One region of the Pseudomonas sp. S3_B11 genome, then DNA from elsewhere that is predicted to be linked to it. Evidence: predicted binding sites of a transcription regulator. Region 1 holds the regulator's gene; each other region holds the start of a gene.

Region 1 (4,800 bases):
CAGCAGTTGTTCAAATTCGTTATCGGTGATGTCGCCCGACTCTTCGGCGACCGGCTCTTCAGCCACTGCCTCGGCAACCGGAGCCGCTTCATCAGCCGATTGCGGCTCCGCCAGGCGTGCCAGCGCGGCGAGCAACTCAGGCGTGGCAGCGGTGATCGGCGAGCGCTCACGCACTTCGCTGAACATGCTGTTGACCGCATCCAGCGCTTCAAGCACCACGTCCATCAGTTCCGAATCAACGCGACGCTCACCCTTGCGCAGGATGTCGAACACGTTTTCGGCAATGTGACAGCACTCCACCAGCTCGTTGAGCTGGAGGAAGCCGGCGCCTCCTTTTACAGTGTGGAAACCGCGAAAAATTGCATTGAGCAGATCCGCATCATCTGGTCGGCTTTCCAGCTCGACCAGCTGTTCGGACAGTTGCTCTAGAATCTCGCCGGCCTCAACCAGGAAATCCTGAAGGATCTCTTCATCGGCGCCGAAGCTCATTAATGGCTGCTCCTAAAACAGGGCTAAAACTCAGAATCCAAGGCTGGACAGCAAATCGTCCACATCGTCCTGACCGGACATAACGTCTTCTCTTTTATCGGCATGAATCTGCGGACCTTCACCCTGAGAGAGATGTTTTTGTGGATCTTTTTCAGCAAGCATCGCTTCACGGTCGTGTTCGATGCCTGCAAAGCGGTCTACCTGGCTGGCCATCAACACCAGTTTGAGCAGGTTACTTTCCACTTCGGTGACCAGTTGGGTCACACGCTTGATCACCTGGCCGGTCAGGTCCTGATAGTCCTGAGCCAGCAGAATATCGTTGAGGTTGCTTGCCACCGCGCGGTTCTCGGTGCTGCTGCGCGCCAGGAAACCGTCGACCCGACGGGCCAACTCCCGAAACTCTTCGGCGCCGACTTCGCGCCGCATGAACCGACCCCAGTCGGTGCTCAAGGCCTGGGCTTCTTCGCTCAGGCCGTTGACCAGGGGCGTTGCGCTTTCCACCAGGTCCATGGTGCGGTTGGCCGCGGCCTCGGTCAGCTTGACCACATAACCCAGACGCTCGGTGGCGTCGGTGATCTGCGAGACTTCCTCGGCCTGCGGCATATTCGGGTCGATCTGGAAATTGACAATCGCGCTGTGCAATTCACGCGTGAGCTTGCCCACCTCCTGATACAGACCGCGGTCACGGGTCTGGTTGAGCTCATGGATCATTTGAACCGCATCGCCAAAACGACCTTTTTCAAGGCTGTCGACCAGTTCGCGGGCATGTTTTTTCAGGGTCGATTCGAAATCACCCATTGAAGATTCGTTATCCATAGCTCCCCCGTGGCGCCGTTAACCGATGCGTTCGAAGATTTTTTCAATCTTCTCTTTCAACGCCTGGGCCGTGAAGGGTTTGACCACATAGCCGTTTACACCGGCCTGGGCCGCTTCGATGATCTGCTCGCGCTTGGCTTCGGCAGTGACCATCAGCACCGGAAGATGCTTGAGTTTTTCGTCGGCACGCACCTGGCGCAACAGGTCGATACCGGTCATGCCCGGCATGTTCCAGTCGGTGACCAGAAAATCGAAGTTGCCACTGTGCAACATCGGGAGCGCAGTGGTCCCGTCATCTGCTTCGGCCGTGTTGGTGAACCCAAGGTCACGCAACAGGTTTTTTATGATCCGCCGCATCGTTGAGAAGTCATCAACGATGAGGATTTTCATGTTCTTGTCCAATTCGACCTCCAAGCAGTCTTAAACGCGCCCAGCACCTGGACGCGCCATTTCAATCAATCCGGCACAACACTCGACAACGGTCTGGAGCACCACGGATGGAGACTGGCACAGCACCTGCCAGGCCAGCCTCGTTCGCAGTGTCCCCACACTGCCTGTCAACGCGCTCGCCACTCCCCCAAACGCCCCCGCAAACGGGCCGCGCACTGGCTGTGTAACTGGCTGACCCGCGATTCGCTGACCCCCAGGACCTCACCGATTTCCTTGAGGTTCAGCTCTTCGTCGTAGTACAGCGCCAAGACCAGCCGCTCACGCTCCGGCAAATTGGCAATCGCTTCCGCCAGCGCGCTCTGGAAACGTTCATCTTCCAGGTCACGCGACGGCTCCATGTGAGCACTCGCGTTATCCTCGTGCAGCCCTTCATGTTCGCCGTCCTGCAACAGGTCGTCGAAACTGAACAGGCGGCTGCCCAAGGTATCGTTCAAAATCCCGTAATAATCGTCGAGACTCAACTGGAGTTCGGCCGCAACCTCGTGATCTTTAGCGTCACGCCCGGTTTTAGCTTCAATTGCCCGAATTGCATCACTGACCATGCGGGTATTGCGGTGTACCGAACGCGGCGCCCAATCGCCCTTGCGGACTTCATCGAGCATGGCGCCGCGAATGCGAATACCGGCATACGTCTCGAAACTCGCGCCCTTGCTCGCGTCGTATTTGTTCGACACTTCGAGCAGGCCGATCATGCCCGCCTGGATCAAGTCTTCAACCTGGACACTGGCCGGCAACCGCGCCAGCAAGTGATAGGCGATACGCTTGACCAGTGGCGCGTAACGCTCGATCAATTCGTATTGGGCGTCCCGTGCCGATTTTTTATAGAGATGGTTGTAACCGCTGGCTGTCATAGCACGGGCCCTGCTGTTTGTTGCACAAGACGCTCGACGAAAAATTCCAGATGCCCGCGAGGGTTGGCCGGCAGTGGCCAGGTATCGACCTTCTGGGCGATGGCCTTGAACGCCAGCGCGCATTTGGAGCGTGGAAAGGCTTCATAAACGGCACGTTGCTTCTGGACGGCCTTGCGTACGCTTTCGTCGTAAGGCACTGCGCCGACGTATTGTAGGGCGACGTCCAGGAAGCGATCCGTGACCTTTGTCAACTTGGCGAACAGGTTGCGCCCTTCCTGCGGGCTCTGGGCCATGTTGGCCAGGACACGGAAGCGGTTCATGCCATAGTCGCGGTTAAGCAATTTGATCAGGGCATAGGCGTCGGTGATGGACGTCGGTTCGTCGCAGACCACCAGCAGCACTTCCTGGGCCGCGCGGACGAAACTGACGACCGAGTCACCGATACCGGCTGCGGTGTCGATCACCAGCACATCGAGATTGTCGCCGATGTCGCTGAAAGCCTGGATCAGGCCCGCGTGCTGGGCCGGGGTCAGGTGAACCATGCTCTGGGTGCCTGAGGCTGCCGGCACGATGCGAATCCCGCCCGGCCCCTGCAACAACACGTCACGCAGCTCACAGCGCCCTTCAATCACGTCCGCCAGCGTGCGTTTGGGTGTAAGCCCCAACAACACGTCGACGTTCGCCAGGCCCAGGTCGGCGTCCAGCAGCATGACCCGTCGGCCAAGCTCTGCCAGAGCCAGGGACAAGTTCACTGACACGTTAGTCTTCCCGACGCCACCTTTGCCGCCGGTCACCGCGATCACCTGTACGGGATGCATGCTGCCCATGTTCGTTCTTTACCTTGTCTTACTTAGACGGAGGCCACATTACTGGCTGCGCGTTCGCATACGGAACAATGCATGGCAGACCATCGATGTAGGTACAAAAAATATTCATGATTACCTCAGCCGACCTGCTTGGTCGGGCTGTGGTAGATATCAGCGAACATATCAGCCATGGCTTCTTCGCTGGGTTCTTCCTGCATTTGCACACTCACGGCACGACTGACCAGTTGATGACGGCGCGGCAGATGCAAATCATCCGGGATCCGCGGCCCGTCGGTCAGGTAGGCCACCGGTAATTCATGACCGATCGCCAGGCTCAACACCTCGCCCAGGCTTGCCGTTTCGTCCAGCTTAGTCAGGATGCAGCCGGCCAGCCCGCAGCGTTTGTAGCTGTGGTATGCGGCGGTTAGAACCTGTTTCTGGCTGGTGGTTGCCAACACGAGATAATTTTTTGACTTGATACCGCGTCCGGCCAGGCTTTCGAGCTGCATGCGCAGGGCTGGATCGCTGGCTTGCAAGCCTGCGGTATCGATCAGCACGACGCGTTTGCGCAGCAGCGGCTCCAGCGCCTGGGCCAGGGACTGGCCCGGATCCACATGGGTCACCGACACATTGAGGATCCGGCCGAGGGTCTTGAGTTGCTCCTGGGCACCGATGCGGAAACTGTCCATGCTCACCAGGGCAATGCTCTGGGCGCCGTACTTGAGTACATAACGGGCGGCGAGCTTGGCCAGGGTGGTGGTCTTGCCCATGCCGGCAGGGCCGACCATGGCAATTACCCCGCCTTCCTCCAGCGGCTCGACTTCCGGGGTCGCGATCATCCGCGCCAGGTGCGCCAGCAACATGCGCCAGGCCTGGCGAGGTTCTTCAATACCATTGATCAGCGCCAGCAGGTCCCGGGACAACGGGCCGGACAGGCCGATGCGTTGCAGGCGACGCCACAGGTTGGCCTGGGCTGGACGGCTGCCTTGCAGCTGGTTCCAGGCCAGGGAGCCGAGCTGGACTTCCATCAGCTCGCGCAGGCTGTTGAGTTCAAAGCGCATCGAGTCCAGGGCGCGCGGATCGACACCCCGGGCAGGCGCTGCGGGCGCCGGCTCAGGACGACGCGGTTCGGCTTGGGCCTGCTCGATCAGCGGTTCGGCAGCGGTCAACGGCAGGCCAGCCGTCAGCGGCTGACCGGCGAACAATTGACGATTGGTGCCTGCCGCGGCCTCGCCTTCGCTGCTGCGCAGGCTCAGCTCGGCCTGGGCGCTGGCGATGCGCGATTGAGTCTTGCGCAGCTCATCTTCGAGTTCCATGTTCGGAACCCGCGGGGCCAGCGCAGACAGTTTGTAATCCAGGGCCGCCGTCAGCTCGACACCGCCGGCGAT
Region 2 (4,800 bases), 1.9 Mb from region 1:
ATGGCGCTCGCTGAGCAACAAGCCAACCAACACGGCCTCCGATTGCAACGGTAACAGGGTCGCCGCGCCGAAAGCCGCCAGGAACAAGCCGATATAGGCTTCGCCCATCAGTGCGCCGGGTAATCCGCCACTACGGTTTGGGTCCCGTCTTTCTTCAAGCCGATGACCTGGTAGGCATCGCTCATGCCGTCCATTTCCATGCCGGGCGAGCCCATGGGCATGCCCGGCGCGGCGACACCGAGCAGGTCATCGCGCTTGCTCAGCGCCAGCACCTGGTCGGCCGGGACATGGCCTTCGACGAATTTGCCGTTGATCTCGGCGGTGTGACAGGAACGCAGGTTCGGCGCCACGCCCAGGCGTTGCTTGACCGAACTCATGTCGGCCTCGACATGGTCGTTGACCTTGAAGCCGTTTGCTTGCAGATGCGAGATCCACTTTTTGCAACAGCCGCAATTGGCATCGCGGTGTACATCAATGGTGACCGATTCGGCCGCCTGGGCCAGGGTGGTCATGAACAGGGCGCTCAAGGCGAGCAGGTGCAGGGGATGGGCCATGGCGGTGGTCTCGTATCGAACGGTTTGGAGGGAGGATAACAGAGTAGCGAGCGCGAGCTGACGGGGGGCTGAGGCGGGGATTACAGAATTGTCAGGTTGCAGGGGTGAATAAAGTCCTGTGGGCGCGAGCTTGCTCGCGAAGGCATCAGCCCATTCGACACCCATGGAGGCTGACCCACCGCCATCGCGAGCAAGCTTTGCTCCCACAGGTCCTGCTCAAACAGGTCTGATGGGTGTACGACCGGGAGAGCCAGGCCGGCTGTCAGGCCGCCATCGCGAGCAAGCCCGCTCCCACAGGAGAATGGAGACGCCTCAGCGCACCTTGAACCGCCCCATGATCGCATTCACCCGCGTGTTGGCCTCCAGCAGTTGCCGGGTATTGGCCTCGCTGGCCAGGCCGCCTTCCACCAGTTCCTCCACCATGTGACGGATTTGCACCATGCTGCGATTGATCTCCTCGGTCACCGCGCTCTGTTGCTCGGCGGCGGTGGCGATCTGGGTGCTCAGGCTGTTGATCTGACTGACGGAGCCGGCCATTTCGTCCAGGCCCGAGTTGACTCGAGAGGTGGCATCGGCGGCTGACTGGCAACTGGCCTGGGTATTTTCCATGGCTGCGACCGACGAACTCACGCCTTGAGTCAGGCGGGCCAGCATTTCGTTGATTTCCGATGTGCTGGCCTGGGTGCGGGCAGCGAGGGCGCGTACTTCGTCGGCCACCACGGCAAAACCACGGCCTTGCTCACCGGCCCGGGCGGCTTCAATGGCCGCGTTGAGGGCCAGCAGATTGGTCTGCCCGGCGATGGCGCCGATGACGCCGAGGATCTCGGTGATGCGCTGGGCATCCTGTTGCATGCTTTCGACCTTGCGGGTGGCGCTGGCCACTTCATCGATCAGAGCCACCACACTGTTGGACGCCTCACCAACCACCACGCGGGAGCGATCGGCATGCTCATTGGCGCGTTGGGTGAACGCCGCGGTCTCGGCCGCGTTTTGCGCGACGCTTTCAGCCGTGGAGCTCATCTGGGTAATGGCAGTCACGGTCTGGTCGGTTTCCGAGGCGTGGCGCATCAGGATTTCGCTGGTGTGGGCCGAGGTCCGCTGCAGATCGCCCAGGCTCGACGCCATGGCGCCCGTAGCCTGGGTGACTTCGCCGATCATGCTTTGCAGGTAAGCGATGAAGCGGTTGACCGAGTGACCGATCGCTCCCAGCTCGTCCTCGGCCCGGATGGTGATGCGTCGGGTCAGGTCGGCATCGCCAGTGGACAAGGCGTCGATGTTGCCTTTGAGGACCTTCATGCGATTGGTCAACTGACGGATAGCGTAAAGCTGTATCAACACCAGCAGGATCACCATCGGGATCTGCAGCAGGCTCAGCGTGTTCAGTACATCGTCGCGCTGGGCGGTGATCAGGCGGGTTGGCAAGGCGGTCGCCAGGAACCACGGCGAACCTTCGATAGGGCGCATGAAGAACGTGCTGGCCTCGCCCTTGTTGTCGAACTCGACCCGTTGCAGAGGTTGGTCGCGCTTGGCCAGGCCCGCCTTGACCTGGGCGGCGAATGGCGAAGTGGCCGCCAGTTCGCTGATGTTCTTCAGTACGATCGGCCCGCTGATGCGCGAACTGTTGCTGATGATTTTGCCGTCGCCCTCGACGATCAGCATCTCGGCGCCCAGGTCGGCTTCCTTGCGCGCTACCAGGTCATTGAAGAAGCCCAGGGTCACGTCAATGGTGGAAACACCGTAAGGCACGCCGTTTTTCTGGATGGCCATGGCGCAGTTGGTGCGTGGTTCGGCGCTGGCGTCATCTTTATAGGCCGCGGCCCAGGCGCATTTGCCAGGAGGGGTGGCCATGCCGCCTTTGTGCCAGGGTTGTTCGTAATAGTTGGGCGCGGCGTCACTGTTCCAGAAGGTATTGACCGCCAGCTTGCCGGACGCGTCGCGGTGCCAGAACGTGCTGAATTTGTTGCGCCCCTCGGCCCGCTGGTTGGGCAACGGCCAGATCCCGCCGCCGAAGACTTTCAGCTCGCCATACTGATCCACCAGCCCCGGCAACACTTTGTCGATGGCATCGCTGTCGAGCAGCGGGATGGTCTGGGTGATGCTGCGTTGCTGGGCCTGGACTTTGTTCAGTTCGCCCTGGATCTGCTCGGCGACCTCGGCAATGCGGTTCAGCGCCACTTGCTCCTCGGTGTGACGCAATTTCGGTGCGACCAAGTAGCTGATGCCGACAACGGTCAGGATAGATAACACCAGGATGAACAGAACCAGGAACAGCGTGTAGCGGGCCTGAATGGTGCGCAGTGATGGCATGGTGGTGTGTTCCTTGCGCGAGGGCGACGTTCAGAAACAGTTGGGATGGGCGTACCAAGTTGTATCGGCGTCCATGCCGATAGCTTGAGCGAAGCGGGGGGACGTCGCGTCAGGCGGCCGAGCTGGCTTGCGTGTCTTTCGAGGCTTGGGCGTGGACCTGCCATTCATCGTGGAGACGTTGCATGAAGGCGGACTCCAGATTGAGCTTGCGCGGCTGTGACACACGGTGGAACAACGCCTGCCAACCTTGCGCAGTGTCGCAGGGCATTATTCCTGTGAAGAAGAAGCCAGCGGAGCGCAGCAGGTGGTAGTCAGTGCAAAAGTGCCGACCGAGTCCGAGTCGGATTGAAAGCGGCCAATGGGCTGGCAGCTGTCGCAGCTGCCCGACGAGGCCGACATCCATGCGTTCGGCAAAGATGTCGACTCGTCCGGGCAAATGATTTATCCGTAACGGTTGAATCCCCGGTGGCGTGTCGTCGTGGAGGGTCCCGAACTGCGAAGCCAGTGGAGTCATTAGCCATTGGCAGGGTGCGGGCCACTGGACAGGCGGCAGCGGTCGAAAGTCCCCACCGATGGCCTGACAGCCGATCACGATGGTTTCGGCCTGGTCCGTGGCGAACGGCGAGGGCACGAAGTCGGGCAGCAGGCCGACATCATGAAAACCAAGCCGTTGGGACAGTCGTTGGCTGTAGGGATGGCTCGTAACCTGTTTGATCGACAGCCTGGCAAGCCCGAGCGCCTGACAACGGTCCAGGAGTTGCTGTCCCAGCCGCGTGGCAATCTGTCCGCCCTGCGAGTCGGGATCCACCGCCACCAGCGCCAGCTCGGCATCTTGGGTCGCCAACTGTTGGCGGCACAGCGCAGCATGACCGACCACGCGGTCGTCGATCATGGCGACCAACGAGTGCCACCGCCCCTGCAGATTATGTTGGCAGATCATCTGCGGCATGTAGACGTCCGGCGAGACGTAGTGATCGCCATAGACTCGGCGGAACAGCTCGCAGGTGTCGGCACTGTCCGAGGGCCTGAACGGCCTGATGACCAAGTGGCTCATCCGATGCTCCTTGCTGGCAGCGCACCGTAGACCCGACGATCAATGATCGACAGATGCTTGCCGGAGCGGGGATGACGTTCCAGGTCCTGCGCAGCACAAGCCTGGACACTCAGGTCGAGTTTATCGATGCCTGGGTATTGCTCGATCAAGGCGTCCTTCAGCGCTCGCGAGTGTGTTTGGTCAGCGTCAGCCTGTGCATCGGGCAGCCACTTGAGTAGCAGGCGATCATTATCCTGGACGTGCTCGATAATCAGCTGCCATTGAAGATTGCCGCCCACGCGCCGGACGATGCCGCTGATTTCTTCGGGGAATAGCGATAACACGCCAACCCGTACTCGACGGCTTTGTGCGCTGCGCCCTTGGAGGGCGAACTTGCGCTGTGGCGTACCGACAGGTTCGCACCAACTGGCCCGGTCTCCCACCGGGTACCTGACGATGGGCATCAGGGTCCGGGTGAAATTGGTCACCACCAGGTTTCCGGTTTGACCGCAGGCATCGATGACCTCACCGCTCAGGTCGTCGATAATCTCCACCCGTGTCTGTTCGTCGAACACGCGATGCTCGCCCAAGTCGCAATCGGTTGTGCTGGCGCCAACCAGGCCGGCATCCACGCTGGCGTATCCGATCGACGCAAAGCGTGCCCGCGGAAATGCCCGCTTCAAGGTCGGCATCTGGCTTTCGAACAGGTTCTCGCCGCCGAACAGGACGGTGGTGATCTGTGGCAGCGTTCGCCCCTGTCCATTGACATGGCTGGCGAATGCCAACAAGTGGGCAGGCACGCCGACCAGCACATTGATGCGGTGGTCGGCGATGGCCTCGGCCAAGGGATCAAGTTTTACCGACCCGGTGAAGGGGAACTCGGTGATAGGTACATTCAAGCTGCAA
Region 3 (4,800 bases), 1.2 Mb from region 1:
GGCCCTTGGCCTGGAAGACCCGGCCGTGCTCGATCGGGCCGAGCTGGCTGACGGCACCGTCGGCGGGGCTGAGGATCGCGCCCGGGGTATCGTCCAGCGGGCGTGCGCCGTCTTTCAGGGCGCGGGTGAAGAAGGCGTTGAAGTGCTCGTAGGCAGTCAGGTCTTCCACCAGTGCCTGGGACATGTCCACTTGGTAGCGCTTGGCAAACCATGCGGTGAAGGCGTTCTTGAACCAGCGCACGCGGCATTCGGCAATGCAGCCGGCCAACCGCGACAGCAGGTGGTGGGGCAGCAGGTATTGAGTGAGGATGAACAAACGGTTTTTCATTAACTGTCCTTAAGAACCTTCAAAGCTCGATGGGTGTGTCAGGGTGGTTGCCCCATTCACCCCAGGAACCGGCATAGCCTTTGACTCGTGGATAACCGAGCGCCTTGGCCACCAGGTAGGTGAAGCCGGAGCGGTGGTGAGTCTGGCAGTGGGTGATGATTTCTTTGTCAGGCGTGATGCCCAATTGTTCGAGGATTTGCGGCATGTCCTTGCGGATGCGCAGGTTGCGCGCTTGGTCCATGCCGGCAGTCCATTCGAAATTGACCGCGCCGGGAATGTGTCCGCCTCGGGCTGCGACGACTTTCTCGCCGGAATACTCCAGCGGGCCGCGAGCGTCCCAGATCGCCAGGTCGGCAGCACCGAGGCGGCTTTGCAGGTACTCGCGGGTGGCGGTGGGGGCTTCGTGCAGCGTCAGGCTGACCGGGCCTGCGACGGGCGCAGGCACTTCGACGGACACCGGCAGGCCTTCGTCCAGCCACGACAGCAAGCCGCCGTCGAGGTAGTGGTAGTTTGAATGGCCGATCACGTCCAGCAGCCAGATAAACCGCCCGGCCCAGCCGCCGCCTTCATCGTCATAGACCACGTAGACCGCATCGGGGTTGTGTCCGAGCTCGCCGAACAGGGCTTCGAGGTCGGCTTTGGCCGGCAGCAGGCCCGGCGCCGGCGGTTGACCGAGCTGGGTACGCTTGGGGTCGACGAAGCGTGCGCCAGGGATATGGCCGGTGCTGTAGCGGGCGGCGCTGGTCAGGTCCACCAGAATCAGTTCGCGGGCGTCGAGGCGCGGCAGCAGCTCGCTCGGCTCGATCACCAGCGGCAAGCCAGAGAAGTCAGGCATGTGAGGTCTCCAGGGGCGCAAAGGGAAAAGATTGTAGCAAGTTCAGCGGCCGCGGTTGGTAAAGGTATGCAGGGCCCGTTCGATGCATTGCACGGTTTTGCCGAAGGCTTGTACGGTCACGTCCGAGAACGGCCCGCCGCCCTGGTCCACCACCACCAGCATGATTACCCGGCCATTGCAGGTCAGCGAGCGCAGCAGCAGGTGCTCCCCGCGGAACAGGCTGCGCAGGCCCGGTGGCAGCAGCGCCGAAAACTGCGCGTTGTTGTCCGGGTTCAGGCGAACCTGGGCCTGCTGGGCCAGCAACCGCTGTACTATTTTGCTCTGGCTGATGGTAAAGCTCATGGCCGCGGCTTCTTTGGGCAGGCCGGCGGTCTGGTGTACGCGCACGCTGGTCTGGTTGCGGTCGGCCATCAGGATCATCACCCGGCGCATGCCGCAGGCCACCAACACGTCCCGTGCCGAGGTGGTCAGGTGCATGGCATTGCTGAAGGGGCTCGGTTCCACCAGCAGTGCGGAACATTGCTTGCGCCACTGGCTCAGGTCCTCGGCGCTGGGTGGGGGGGCAGGTAGCAAGCCGGGGTGGATGCGACGGCTGCCCCAGGGCCAGAGCAACGCCACGGCCGGATGCCAGAGGTCTGGCATGGCGTCATGACGGGCGCTGGTGACGGCTTGTTGGTGCAGCTGTTGCTGAACCTCATCCATCGGCATCTGCAGGTACAAACTGGTGAGGTATTGCCAGCGAGCACTGTGGGGGCCGTCCCAGGCCTGTTGCGCTGAGAGTGCCAGGCCGTTGGCCAGCAACACGGTGTTGGCCGGTTGATTGAGCCAGCGCCGCAGGGTTGGGTCGTCGTCCAGGCGATTCTGCTGGCGCAGCGGGTGCTCGCTGTCCCGGGCGATGCGCAGAACCTGCACCAGCTCGCGGCGTTCATTGAGCAGCAGGCGATAACCTTGCGTCACCCAGATCGGCAGGCGCCAGGTCTCTGCCAGCGCCAGGCAGATTTTCATCAGGCTGACGCCGAACAATTCGCGCTCTACCTTGCGCGCGGGCTCGCCTTTGTGGACGACCCGCAATTCCCACTCCCCCAGCAACCGCGGGTGAGTCAGGGCCAGTGGCCAGAGCGGCGAGAGAAACAACAGGCTGCCCCAGTGAATGTCCTGCCACAGTCGCGCCAGGCGGCTGGCAAAAAAGCCATTGGCCTGCTGCGTGGCGTGTTGGCTGATCAATTGCAGCTGGCGCAAGGCGATGGGGATTTCGTGCCCTGGCAACGACGGCAGACGAGCGAGCAGTTCCTCGGTACGCTTGAGACCGAGGCGGTTGATGGCCACTTCGAGATTTTCCGCAGGTTCCGCAAGGCTGCCATGGGTGTGATGGTTGGCCTCGCGGATAACGCTCAGGGCCAGCGCGGGGCTGTCCTGCATCAATTCGGCGATGTCACGCAACGAGCGGCGGCTGTCGGCAATGGCCTTGCAGACCAGGTCATGGCTGGCCTGGGGCACCGGCAGGTGCACGCCATCGAGCAGCTTCACCCAGCCTTCGAGGGTGGTCGGTCGTGGCGTTGGAACCTTCGTTTCGTTAGTCATGGCTGGACGTGATCATCGTATGAATTCTCTACGCCCGGAACGGGGCAAATTGGCTTTTCGCCAGAACAGCCTATAGTCTGGCGCAGTTTTGCCGATAAGTAGAAGAAGAGATTTTTCAGCTTCCGAATATGACCTTGAACCCGACTTAAATAAGTACTTTCTATCTATGGCTAAAATTATCGGCATCATCGTCGTGTTCGCGAGCGTGCTCGGCGGATACGTGCTTTCCCATGGCAAGATTGCCGCCCTGATCCAACCTTTCGAGGTGATGATCATCGGTGGCGCGGCCCTCGGTGCATTCCTGCAGGCCAACCCCGGCTACATGACGATGCACGTGCTCAAGAAATCCCTGGGCATGTTCAGTTCGCGTTTCAGCCACACCTTCTACCTCGAAGTGCTGGGCCTGATCTACGAGATCCTCAACAAGAGCCGCCGTGAAGGCATGATGGCGATCGAAGGCGATATCGAAGACGCTGCCGCCAGCCCGATTTTCGCCAAGTACCCTGCGGTACTCAAGGACGCTCGCATGACGGCGTTCATTTGTGATTACCTGCGCATCATGTCGTCCGGCAACATGGCGCCCCATGAACTCGAAGGCCTCTTCGACATGGAGCTGTACAGCCTCAAGGAAGATCTGGAGCATCCATCCCACGCGGTCACCGGTATCGCCGACGCCATGCCTGGCTTCGGTATCGTCGCGGCGGTATTGGGTATCGTGGTGACCATGGCGTCCCTGGGCGACGGCGACCAGAAGTCCATCGGCTTGCACGTTGGTGCGGCACTGGTGGGTACCTTCTTCGGTATTTTGGCCGCATACGGTTTCTTCGGCCCGCTGGCCCACTCCCTGGCCCACGACGCCAAGGAAGAACTCAACGTCTACGAAGCCATCAAGGCTTCCCTGGTGGCCTCGGCCTCCGGCATGCCGCCATCGCTGGCGGTGGAGTTCGGTCGCAAGGTCCTGTACCCGGCGCACCGTCCAAGCTTCGCCGAGCTGGAACAAGCGGTTCGCGGTCGTTAGTGCTTTGCTTTGCAAATACGTTCCTTTTTTGGCGAGTGGCTGTTGCTGCCAGACAAGGCGCCGCGACGAGTCATAGCCCGCTATGGCGAGGAGCGGCAACGCCGTATGGCAGCAACAGGCACCGTCAAAATGGAACAGTATTTGTGAAGCAGAGCACCTAGGTCATGGAAAATAACCAGCCGATTATAATCAAGCGCGTCAAGCGCATCGCCGCGGGGCATCACGGGGGCGCCTGGAAAATCGCCTTCGCCGACTTCGCGACGGCGATGATGGCGTTCTTCCTGGTGCTGTGGCTGCTGTCCACGGCAACCCCGGAACAGAAGATCGCCATCGCCGGTTACTTCAAGGACCCGGTCGGTTTTACTGAAAGCGGCACGCCTTACATCATCGACCTGGGCGGATCACCGACCCTGGCACCGGATACGACCCTCAACCCCGAAGTCAAATCCCAGCCCCAGCCCGACAAGGTGACGACGGACACCGAGCAGGTCGAAGGCATGGCCGAGCAGATCGAGCGCGAACGCCTGGAATTGTTGCTGCAGGAATTGCAGAACAAGGTCGAAGAGAACCCGCAACTGCAGAAATTCAAGGACCAGATCCTGTTCGAGATCACGCCGAACGGCTTGCGCATCCAGATCATGGACGCCGAGAACCGGCCGATGTTCGACTCGGGTAGTGCGCGCCTGAAACCTTATTTCGAAGACATCCTGCTGGCCATGGCCGACACCATCAAGGCGGTGCCGAACAAGATCAGCATCAGCGGTCATACCGATGCCAAGCCCTACGTCGGCAAAGGTGATTTCGGCAACTGGGAGCTGTCCGCCAACCGTGCCAACGCGGCACGTCGCGCCCTGGTGGCTGGCAGTTATCCGGACGAGCAGGTGGCGCGGGTGGTGGGTTACGCATCCTCGGCGTTGTTCGATCGCAAGGACCCGTTCAACCCGGTCAACCGACGTATCGATATCGTGGTGTTGACCAAGAAGGCCCAGCAAGCCATCGAAGGTTCGCAAACCGATGACCCTGCACCGGATCCGGCCC

The links. Region 1 encodes FliA, which starts transcription of late flagellar genes. Its sites were predicted from a motif close to CTAAAGTTTNNNNNNNNNNNGCCGNTAA; they were not measured.
Region 2: a site for FliA is predicted at 2,923-2,950, ahead of AB4O22_RS10520 (methyl-accepting chemotaxis protein). Genes of this name have one in related genera too.
Region 3: a site for FliA is predicted at 2,815-2,842, ahead of motA (flagellar motor stator protein MotA). Genes of this name have one in related genera too.

What each region holds. Positions count from the first base shown of each region.
Region 1 is NZ_CP162749.1:4,141,542-4,146,341, forward strand. It holds gene AB4O22_RS18570 (chemotaxis protein CheA) at 1-489, opposite strand, end outside; gene AB4O22_RS18575 (protein phosphatase CheZ) at 520-1,305, opposite strand; gene AB4O22_RS18580 (chemotaxis response regulator CheY) at 1,324-1,695, opposite strand; gene fliA (RNA polymerase sigma factor FliA) at 1,863-2,606, opposite strand; gene fleN (flagellar synthesis regulator FleN) at 2,603-3,433, opposite strand; gene flhF (flagellar biosynthesis protein FlhF) at 3,550-4,800, opposite strand, start outside.
Region 2 is NZ_CP162749.1:2,278,227-2,283,026, forward strand. It holds gene AB4O22_RS10510 (YqaA family protein) at 1-108, opposite strand, end outside; gene AB4O22_RS10515 (DUF411 domain-containing protein) at 108-554, opposite strand; gene AB4O22_RS10520 (methyl-accepting chemotaxis protein) at 867-2,861, opposite strand; gene AB4O22_RS10525 (GNAT family N-acetyltransferase) at 2,971-3,915, opposite strand; gene AB4O22_RS10530 (phenylacetate--CoA ligase family protein) at 3,912-4,800, opposite strand, start outside.
Region 3 is NZ_CP162749.1:5,314,835-5,319,634, reverse strand. It holds gene asd (archaetidylserine decarboxylase) at 1-328, opposite strand, end outside; gene AB4O22_RS23895 (rhodanese-like domain-containing protein) at 348-1,163, opposite strand; gene AB4O22_RS23890 (HDOD domain-containing protein) at 1,206-2,744, opposite strand; gene motA (flagellar motor stator protein MotA) at 2,911-3,762, shown strand; gene motB (flagellar motor protein MotB) at 3,927-4,800, shown strand, end outside.